Regions from separate parts of the Lysinibacillus sp. CD3-6 genome, predicted to be linked through region 1. Evidence: riboswitches for the same ligand, from Rfam matches in the RefSeq annotation. Region 1 holds a riboswitch; the other holds the start of a gene.

What was found. Region 1 has a riboswitch for lysine ahead of FH508_RS01200 (amino acid permease). Riboswitches for the same ligand answer to the same signal wherever they lie in the genome.
Region 2: it holds a riboswitch for lysine, as region 1 does, so the genes downstream of both, FH508_RS12005 (transporter substrate-binding domain-containing protein) here and FH508_RS01200 (amino acid permease) in region 1, are expected to answer to the same signal.

The regions. Positions count from the first base shown of each region.
Region 1 is NZ_CP085880.1:246,257-251,824, forward strand. Features, by position in the region: gene FH508_RS01190 (nitric oxide synthase oxygenase) at 1-87, shown strand, start outside; gene FH508_RS01195 (CynX/NimT family MFS transporter) at 129-1,334, opposite strand; lysine riboswitch at 1,513-1,688, shown strand; gene FH508_RS01200 (amino acid permease) at 1,773-3,236, shown strand; gene FH508_RS01205 (hypothetical protein) at 3,239-3,523, shown strand; gene FH508_RS01210 (purine-cytosine permease family protein) at 3,604-4,983, opposite strand; gene FH508_RS01215 (class II histone deacetylase) at 5,036-5,568, opposite strand, start outside.
Region 2 is NZ_CP085880.1:2,478,009-2,483,576, reverse strand. Features, by position in the region: gene odhB (2-oxoglutarate dehydrogenase complex dihydrolipoyllysine-residue succinyltransferase) at 1-701, shown strand, start outside; lysine riboswitch at 1,050-1,235, shown strand; gene FH508_RS12005 (transporter substrate-binding domain-containing protein) at 1,355-2,206, shown strand; gene FH508_RS12000 (amino acid ABC transporter permease) at 2,485-3,210, shown strand; gene FH508_RS11995 (amino acid ABC transporter ATP-binding protein) at 3,224-3,955, shown strand; gene FH508_RS11990 (DUF6501 family protein) at 4,471-4,668, shown strand; gene FH508_RS11985 (toxic anion resistance protein) at 4,734-5,568, opposite strand, start outside.

The sequences.
Region 1 (5,568 bases):
TCACCTGCAACAACGCATATTTTCCATAAGCCTTATGTCAATGTTTATAATACACCGAATTTCTTTTATCAAAAACCGCCTTATTAAAAATGTAAAAAAGCAGCTCATAGTAGGATGAGCTGCTTTTTTTAATTTATATATTCGTTTCTAGAAGCTCTAAATGAGCAGAAGAATAGTAATACTGCAACGACAACGAATAGCCAGCCAGCGATGTTCCAACCGCCAAATAAATCATGTAGGTAACCAAATAAAATAGGGCCAACTGCGGCTAATAAATAGCCTAATGATTGTGCAAAGCCCGATAAATCAGCTGCTTCAAATGCCGTACGAGTACGAAGAGTAAAGAACATCATTGCAAGTGAAAATGAAGCGCCACCTGCTAATCCTAGCAATATCATCCACAATACAGCGAGATTAGTCCATTCCATGACAAGGCCAGTAAAGCCGACAACATAAAAAGCAGTAAACATCAAAACGAGAGGTCGTTGTGATGTCATTTTACTAGCGATAATCGGTACAGCTAGAGCCATAGGTACTTGGGAAATTTGCATGATTGAAAACATCCAACCTGCACGATCTGCTGCTATTCCTTGGGCAATATAGATTTCAGGAATCCAAGCTGCAGTTGTATAAAATAATAACGATTGTAAACCCATTGCGCCAGTGACTGCCCAAGTAACTGGTGATTTCCACAGTGGTATACGAGTTTTCGTAGTAGCTACAGTTGGTTCAGGCTTATTAAATTTTAATTGAGGAATCCAAATTAAGATAGTCACGACGACAAGAGCTATAGCGATGGCAAGTGCACCTTGCCAGCCAAGAGATGCATTGGCTATAGGATAACTAATACCAGCGCCAATACCAGCCGTTAAGTTCATGGACATTGTGAAGAATGCCATTAGTAAACCAACATGATAAGGGAATTTTAATTTAAGTAACCCTGGGATGAGGACGTTACCAAATGAAATAGCTACACCTATTATCATTGTACCGAATACGAGTAACCCTGTTGTTCCAAGTGAGCGCAGTACAATCCCAAGTGCTAATAAAATGGTTGATAGAAAAAGAGTTAGTTCTAGTCCTAGTTTTCTTGCAACGATTGGGGCAATAGGTGACACTAGTGCGAATGCAAGCAATGGAATTGTTGTTAGAAAGCCTGCAAGTACGTTAGATATACCGAGATCCTCACGAATGAAGGAAATAATTGGTCCTACAACCGTTAATGGCATACGTAATGTCGAAGCAAGAAAAATTACACCGATAACTAATAAGAGCGTTGTGCCCTTCCAGTTAATCTTTCTGCTAGGATAAGTAGATTCTTCGTTAGTTGTCAAAATAAGTACCTCCCTGATAGAACAGTTATAATTCGAACCACTATAACACTTTATCACATTAATAAAAATAGTAGAATATTCATAAAATACAGAACATTAATCGTTTTATTGAAATGTCTTAGGTCGTATGTTAAACTAAGACACATCATAAATTTAATAATTATATGCCTCATGTTTGTATTGAGGTAGAGGTCGCGGTATTTATTAGTAAGCTAGTGGAGATGACAAGCATTGAAGATGTTAGCTGAAAGGAAATATTGCCGAAGTGTGAGGGGACTTGAAAACCTCATGCTGGGGCTGTCTCCGAAAGGAACAGAACTGTCACGTTGGACAACGTGTTGTGCTATCATTTTGAAGAAACAGAGGATTTACTTAGCCATCACAACGTTCATGTGATGGCATTTTTATTGCCTCTTATAAAAGGAAGGAAGCTTTAACGTGAGTGAAATAAAAGTTAATCAGCTCGGTCATAAAGCACCAGAGTTGAAAAAAGAATTAAAAAGCCGCCATATAACAATGATTTCGTTAGGTGGTACTATCGGAACTGGGCTATTTCTAGCCAGTGGTGGTGCTATAGCACAGGCTGGACCAGGTGGTGCACTTCTTGCTTATGCATTAATCGGCATTATGGTGTACTTTTTAATGACAAGCTTGGGTGAAATGGCAGCTTATATGCCGTCATCAGGTTCATTTAGTACGTATGCAACAAAATTTGTAGATCCAGCGCTTGGCTTTGCACTTGGCTGGAACTACTGGTATAACTGGGCGATTACAATTGCCGCTGAAATTGCAGCAGTTTCTCTTATAATGAAGTACTGGTTCCCAGACAGCTCTTCGGCACTATGGACAGTCATATTTATTGCGATCGTACTAACATTCAATTTACTTTCTGTAAAAAGCTATGGTGAAAGTGAATATTGGTTTGCCATGATAAAAGTTGCGACTGTTATTGTTTTCATTATCGTCAGTCTATTGATGATTTTTGGTATTTTAGGAGGACAAGCACCAGTCGGCTTTACGAATTTCTTTATAAGTGATGGTCCATTCCATGGTGGCTTCCTTGCTACATTCGGCATATTTCTAGCAGCAGGCTTCTCGTTCCAAGGGACAGAGCTATTAGGAATCACTGCTGGGGAAACTGATGATCCTGGTAAAAATATTCCGAAAGCGGTTAAGTCAGTCTTTTGGCGAATTATTTTATTTTACATTTTAGCCATTGCAGCAATTGGGATGTTAATTCCATTTACAGATGCTCGTTTATTATCTGAAGATATTGCTGTTTCACCATTCACACTAGTGTTTGACCGCTTAGGTATTGCCTTTGCTGCATCATTAATGAATGCCATTATATTAACAGCGATGTTGTCTGCAGGTAATTCGGGGTTATATGCATCATCACGTATGTTATGGCAATTAGCAGTAGATGGACACGCACCTAAAATTTTCGCAAAGCTTAGCCGTCGCGGAATTCCGATTTACGCATTACTGCTAACATTAGCAGTCGGTTGCCTAGCATTTTTAGCATCATTCTTTGGTGATGGCGTTGTCTATATGTGGCTTTTAAACGCTTCGGGGATGTCAGGCTTCATTGCATGGCTTGGTATTGCATTTAGTCATTATCGCTTCCGTAGAGCGTATGAAGCGCAAGGCTTAGACCTAAAATTACTACCATATAAAGCAAAGCTGTATCCATTCGGACCACTCTTTGCATTTACATTGTGTATGATTGTTGTAATTGGTCAAAATTATACAGCTTTCACAGGTGATTCGGTTGACTGGTATGGTGTCCTTGTTTCTTATATCGGGATACCACTGTTTATCGCCTTGTGGTTGGGCTATAAAATAAAACATAAAACGAAAATGATTCCACTGCAACAGTGTGATTTAAAAGTAGAGAAATAGAAATGAAAGCTGTCCTATTAATTAGAGGGCAGCTTTTTCGCATTCCTTCCGTATTAATGAATGCTGTAGCGGCATCCAGTATGGCACTAATTCCATTGTATTTTGGTATGAAAAAATACTCCGTACCAACAACAATACTGTCCTCTCTGTTGATTGTGATGGTTGTTTCTACAAATACGGGTGCATTTTCATTGAATGATATTATCGTAATCCCGATAACATTAGCAATTATAGGGATAGTCATTGCCTATTTAGCAATCCGCAACATCGAAAAGGTAGATGTTTAATAACATAAGTAAAGCCCCTGTATGAAATTACTATACAGGGGCTTTAAAAAGGCCTGGGGAAGCCTGGCGAACCATATTTATTAATTATTCTCAGGCACACTAGCCGTTGGATAAACATCAACAGAAAGCTTGGCAGGTGCCGTTAATTTAGAAAAGCTAATATATAATAGGAAAGAAACCGCACCACCGACAAGCCATGCAATATCCAATCCATTTAGCATTTTTGCAATAGGACCTACATATAACTCCGTATTAATAAACGGAATTTGAATAAAGATAGTTAACAAGTAAATAATCATTGTAGGTATATTAATTTTTCCGAAAATGCCATCCTTCTTGTTGAACTCATCTGGAGGGTAATGTACTCTCTTTAAAATATAAAAATCAGTTAATGTAATCATACTCCAAGGGATAATAAAGAATAAAATAAACCCTAAGTATAATTGGAAATTAGCCATAAAATTGCTTGAGCTCCAAGTTGCAATAATGGCAATAATAATACCAATTGCGATGGAAGTAATTGTCCGTAGTCTCGCAGATGTTTTAAACGTTAAAAAGTTACTTGCAATCGATAATATAATAATGCCTGCTCCATAAATATTTAAGGAGTTAATAACGAGGACACCAAGAGATAATAATAGTGCAATAATGAAACCTAATGAGCCCATATCTTTAATTTGCGCCATAACGTTACCATTCACAACCATAGTGGCAATGGCTGCACCTAAAACCATTAACCAAACTGAACTAGCAAAGCTTCCAAGGTAACTATAAGTAAATACCTTTTTAGATTGTGAAGGATGGATAAATCTTGAATGGTCAGATACATATGGACCATATGTAATCTGCCATGTTACACAAATGGAAGTCATTAATAAAAACTGGCTGAAAGAAAAATTACCAGCATTTAAAAGCTCCATTGAAACATTCGTTAAAATCATAATCGACAAAATAATAAATACTACTGTAAAGCCAATTGTATAGATTTTCATCGACTTTTGAAGTAAGCCTTGTCCAAAAATAGCTAGTAATACCATTGGGATTAGACTTACAATAACCGTTACGTTCATATTAAGGCCAAGTGTTTCCTGCATTCCTTGTCCAACTAGAACGGTATTTGTAGCTCCGTAGCCTAAATACATGATTAGAATGATTAACATTGGCAATATAGCTCCGAAGTAGCCAAATTGTGCTCTACTTTGTACTACTTGCGGTAAACCTGCTTTAGGACCAGTGGCAGAATGGAGTGCCATAATTGCAGCTCCTATGCCGTGTCCTAATAGGATAGCAACAAGTGACCACCAAAAATTCAACCCTAATACGATAGCTAGAGATCCTGTTACAAGTGTTGTTGAAACGGTACTTGCGGCAAACCATGTAAAAAATAGCTCTTTGGCAGTGCCATTACGCTGTTCTAAAGGAATATGTTCATAACTAATTTCCTCGATAGAATTGCTCATAGATACCCTCCCTCTTAATAATTATTTTTAATATAATAATAGTGTTTACAATTTAAACAGTAACTTTTAATGATGGCCAATAAGCTGATTGGATTGAAATAACCTCATTGATTGCTTTCTTTTCTACTTCGTTTACAAAATCGGGATATCCTTGTGAATCTTGGAATGGATCCTCTACATCACTTTTCACGCCACATAATTCTTCAATAATGCGCAATGTACAAAATGGAACGTAAGCGTTACTGTAACCACCTTCATGACAGAAGACGATTTTTCCATCCGTATGCTTATTAGCTAAGTTCATCATAATTTTTGTTAACTCTGCAAAGCCTTCAGCAGTCATGTTCATGCGTCCAAGTGGATCAAACATGCCTGGATCTTGACCAGCAGAAATAATAATAAGCTCAGGTTTATAATCGTTGACAATAGGTTCCACAATGGACTTAAATGCTTCAATATAGCCTGCATTTCCTGTGCCTGGAGGAAGTGGAATGTTGACGTTAAATCCTTTTCCGTCAGCTTCACCTACGTTCTCTGCATAACCCGTATTATTCGGGAAACTTAAATGCTGATGTACTGAGAAGA
Region 2 (5,568 bases), 2.2 Mb from region 1:
ATTCACGTGTAACAGTTGAAAAAATGAGCCGTCGTCGTCAAACAATTGCTAAACGTCTATTAGAAGTTAAGCAATCGACTGCTATGCTTACAACATTCAATGAAGTTGATATGACTAATGTTATGGCATTACGTTCTCGTAAAAAAGATCAATTCTTTGAGTCTACAGGCTCTAAACTTGGTTTCATGTCATTCTTCACAAAAGCTGTTGTTGCAGCACTTAAAAAATACCCTTATGTGAATGCTCAAATCGTTGGCGATGAAATTCACTTAAATAACTTCTTTGATATTGGTGTAGCTGTATCAACTGAAGAAGGTTTAGTAGTACCAGTTGTTCGTGATGCAGACCGTAAAAACTTCGCTGAAATTGAGGATTCAATTGCTGACCTAGCTAAAAAAGCACGCGATAAAAAATTAGGTTTAGCTGATCTTCAAGGCGGTTCATTCACAATTACAAATGGCGGTGTATTCGGTTCATTAATGTCAACACCTATTATGAACGGTACACAAGCGGCTATTTTAGGAATGCACTCAATTAAAAAACGCCCAGTAGAAGTAAATGGTGAAGTAGAAATTCGCCCAATGATGTACTTAGCATTATCTTATGACCACCGTATTATCGATGGTAAAGATTCTGTAGGCTTCCTTAAAACTGTTAAAGAGTTACTTGAAAATCCAGAAGATTTATTATTAAATTCTTAATTCCATAAATGACATGCGAAAACCCTACAAAATGAACTGTTTTGTAGGGTTTTTTGTAGTCCGTTTAATTTAAGATGTACTTTCGAAAAAAATACTTCAAGGTCTAAAGGGCCTTTGTTGAACTTAAAAATAGATTCTTATGGTTTATAATTATTGTTTTTAATAATAAAAATTTGTGAAATAATGCCAAACGTTTTTAATGATATTCTACTTAATTTATGGATTTAAGAAGGATTATAGGCTAATTTTGTCATTAGTCAGAAAAATGATAAAACTATCTTGACGAATATGCTAGCTTTATAGTAATATCTATATAACAATTAAATAAACAAACCTCACTTTTGTTTTTCGTGAGGTAGAGGCGCGGTATTTATTAGTCCATTGCTGAGTTAAAGCAAGCGAAGACGTAATGGAGAAGGAAATATCGCCGAAGTATAAAAGGAGCTCGTACTTTTATGCTGGGTCTGCAGTGAATAAGTGCAGGACTGTCCTAGTAAATATAATTCCAGTTTACTAGGTTGTGCTATCTCGGAAACATGGAAATTATAGTGAGGATTTGGGCAACTGTTAATAAAAGGTAAGACCTAAGTTCAGAACTTAGGTCTTTTTTTGTACAGTTGCTTTATTTTTTTTACAGAAAAGGGGAGTTTTAGATGAAAAGAAAATGGTTGTTATTTATGTTAACAGCAATGACAGCAATCCTGTTAGCGGCTTGTGGTACTAGTGACAAGGATGAAAAAGCAACAGGAGATGGTGCAAAGGATGAAAGCGGTGGAGAATTCCGCATTGGGATGGAAGCAGGTTATCCACCATTTAACTGGACACAGCAAGATGATTCTAACGGCGCAGTAAAAATTGCTGATAATGCAGAGTTTGCAGGCGGCTATGATGTACAAATGGCGAAAAAAATCGCTGATGGTTTAGGCAAAAAACTAGTCGTTGTAAAAATGGAATGGGATGGTTTAGTACCTGCGCTTCAATCCAAAAAAATTGATGCAATTGTAGCAGGGATGTCTCCAACAGAAGAACGTAAACAAACAATTGATTTCACTGAAAACTACTATACTTCTGATTTCGTAATGGTTATTAAAAAAGGTAGCAAGTATGAAAATGCCAAATCAATTCAAGATTTCTCAGGTGCAAAAGTTACATCTCAGCTAAATACATCGAACTATAATGTTATCGATCAAATTAAAGGTGTAGAAAAGCAAACAGCGATGGAAAACTTCTCTGCAATGCGTGTAGCTTTAGAAGCTGGCAAAATTGATGGCTATGTAGCTGAACGTCCAGAAGGTATTTCAGCAGCAGCAGCTAATGATAAATTTACATTTGTATCATTTGAAGAAGGATTTGATACAGATATTTCTAATACTTCTATTGCAGTAGGTTTACGTAAAGGTGACGCGAGTCTAGAGAAAATCAATGAAATTTTAAAAGGTATTTCAGAAGATGATCGCCAAAACATTATGGAAGAAGCTATTTTGCAACAACCAGCAGCACAGTAATATCACTGGAGCTGTCCTAATCGAAAAAATAGTATACTGAGCTGTCTTCTCGTATGCTATTTTTTCATATTCAAGCAGTGTTTTACTTCAAAAGTTTAAGTGACTTTGGGACAGTCTCTATTATAAATTAGTTGATTCAGAGAGAAAGTCAAACTGAATAATGCATGTCTAAGAAGTGTGTCACATAATTTGAATAAAGCTTATTCATTCAAATGAAAAGATGATTTCGCTAAGGCATAATTGATATCAAGCAACAACACGTTGTTAGGAGGAACATCATGAGTTTAGAATGGATTATTTCTATTATAGAAAACAACTGGCAAATGTTTTTACGAGGAGCGTATTATACGTTACTCATTTCAACAATCAGTACAATTATTGGTGCATTCATCGGATTTTTTATTGGGATTATGCATACCATTCCAGTTCGAAAAAAAAGTATAAAACATATTTTATTAAAATGTATTAATTTTATACTGACATGCTATGTTGAATTTTTCCGTGGTACACCAATGATTGTACAAGCAATGGTCGTATATTACGGACTAGATATTGCCTTTGGCATCGATATGCACTTTATTACTGCTGGTATTTTAGTCGTTTCATTGAATACGGGTGCGTATATGGCTGAAATCGTACGTGGTGGGATTGTCTCAATCGATAAAGGACAATACGAGGCTGCTTCTGCGATTGGCATGGGGCATGTGCAAATTATGATGCATGTTGTATTACCGCAAGTTGCACGTAACATTTTACCTGCAACAGGTAACCAATTAATTATGAATATTAAAGATACTGCTGTTTTAAGTGTAATTGGTGTAACAGAATTATTCTTCCAAACAAAATCGATTTCGGGTAATAACTTCCGTTATTTCGAATCTTTCTTTGTCGCATGTGTGCTTTACTTCATCATGACATTTACGGCTTCAAGAATTTTGCTATATGTAGAAAAACGTCTTGATGGACCTGATGCTTATCAAAAAGAACTGAAAGAAATTGACTAGGGGGAACGAACAAATGGCAATCATTCAAATAGATCATTTAAGTAAATCATTTGGTCGTAACCAAGTATTAAAAGATGTGAATTTTAAAGTAGAAAAGGGAGAGGTTGTATGTTTAATCGGTTCATCAGGATCAGGTAAATCAACCCTTCTGCGTTGCATCAATTTACTTGAAACACCAAATGGCGGAGAAATTATTTATAAAGGGGAAAATATTTTACACGAAAAGCATAACATTCAAGCTTATCGGACGCATCTGGGAATGGTTTTCCAACAGTTTAATTTGTTTAATAATCACAATGTGTTAAAAAATTGTACTGTAGGACAGGTTAAAGTGTTAAAACGTTCGAAAGAAGAAGCTGAGAAGACTGCTTTGAAATATCTTAAAATAGTTGGGATGGACCAATATGTTAATGCAAAGCCAAGACAGCTTTCGGGTGGTCAAAAGCAACGGGTGGCAATTGCTCGAGCACTATCTATGAATCCTGATGTGATGTTATTTGATGAACCTACCTCTGCTCTAGATCCAGAAATGGTTGGGGAAGTGTTAAAAGTAATGCGTGAGTTAGCCAATGCAGGAAATACGATGCTGATTGTTACGCATGAAATGGAGTTTGCTAAAGAAGTTGCAGACCGAGTTGTATTTATGGATAAAGGCGTAATTGTTGAAGAAGGGCCACCATCCAAGGTGTTAGTAAGCCCAGAACACGAACGTACAAAAGAATTTTTAAAACGAACATTGAAGTAATTTCAACGGAGGTTTATCTTCAGTCATTTTTGTTCAACTACCGTTGATTTCCATTATGTGCGATGCTTTCCGCTGGCACAATCTTCGCTAACATAAGGTCGGTTGTGTCTTACGTATCAACTAGATATGATGGTAGAGAAACGCCCTGTTTAATTACTAATAAACAGAGGATAAAAATTGCAATGGGCATCAAGTATAAACTGCTTTATTACGTTATGTAGACAAAAATAAGTGAGTCCATCTAAATGGACTCACTTATTTTCTAGAATTCCATTCTGCAAATAAAATAAAGCAAATGGCAAATGCGACTGCGATGATAAAGAACCATTGCGGAACACCACCGAAACTCATAACAACACCTCGAGTATAGATTTTAATAAGTTGAAATAGGTAAACAATTCTTTATTAAGGACAAAATATAGCCTTCTATAGTTTTTTCTCCACAAAACAACCAAAATCGTATAAAATAAACAATAGATGTTAGCTTATGGCTAGTAAAGAGAGGTAGAGAATTTATGTTACATTTAAAATGGAAAGATGCACCAACGATTCGTACGGTTACTTGCAAACATACGAACGCATCAAAATATTTAGTATCAAACGTATTAACAGTTGGGAAAGAATACGAAGTGAAAAATGAAACGGAAGAGTTCGTTTTCATTATTGATAACACTGGTAATATTGGCGGTTACTATAAAGAGTATTTCGCATAATAGGATAAAGGGGTGTCTCACGTAATTGTTGAGACACCCCTTTATATAATTTAGCGCTCATTTTCTTATTCCGTTGTCTTTGATGCTTTCATGCCAGCTACATCCTGTTGTAAATGTTGTTTTTCCTTTTCAGTAGCAGTATGTAAAGCAAAAACGTCTTGAATGGCTATTTTTAGCTCATGTTGTGTTTCTTTAAATTTCGATACTTGTTGTTCAAAAGTGGGGCTTGTAAACCGCTCATTTGTACGTGCAAGTCGTTCTTCTAGCTGTGCATAATGATGATCCATATTCATCGAAAGCATCATAGCTAATTGATTTTTCCAAAGTGGAATAAGTGTGACGATTGAAAACTCGATTTTCTCAGCGAGTGTTTGATTTGCCTGTTGAATCATACGTATTTGCGGTGCTGTTTGTAAAGCTACCTGCTGTGATACTTGTAAATCATATATACGCTGATCAAGACGTTCAAGTTGCGCTGTGAAATCATTGAGTTGCTGAATAGCAAGCGGTTGTTTAGTCGTTTGTACGATGCTAACTTTTGCGGGTAACTCCACTTCAATAGCCTGGTGTTTTTTCATCTGTCCAGCGGCAATCGCAGTTGCTAGCTCTTCAAAAAAACCACGATTATGTGTGTATAATTGCTCTAGCATTTCAACGTCTCTTATTAGCTGTAGCTGTGCACGTTCAAGTTGGACGCCTATTCGTTCAACTTGAATACTAATTCGTTCAAACTCAGTAAGGGTTTGTTTAACAGTTGGTTCTGTTTTACCGAACATTTTTTTTAAGAAGGAAGGTTTTTTAGGCTCCAGTGCAGCAGGGTCAACTCGGTCTAACGTTTGCATTAACGAATCAAGCATCTGTCCAATTTTGGTGACATCTTTGTCCTTCACTTGTGCAAGC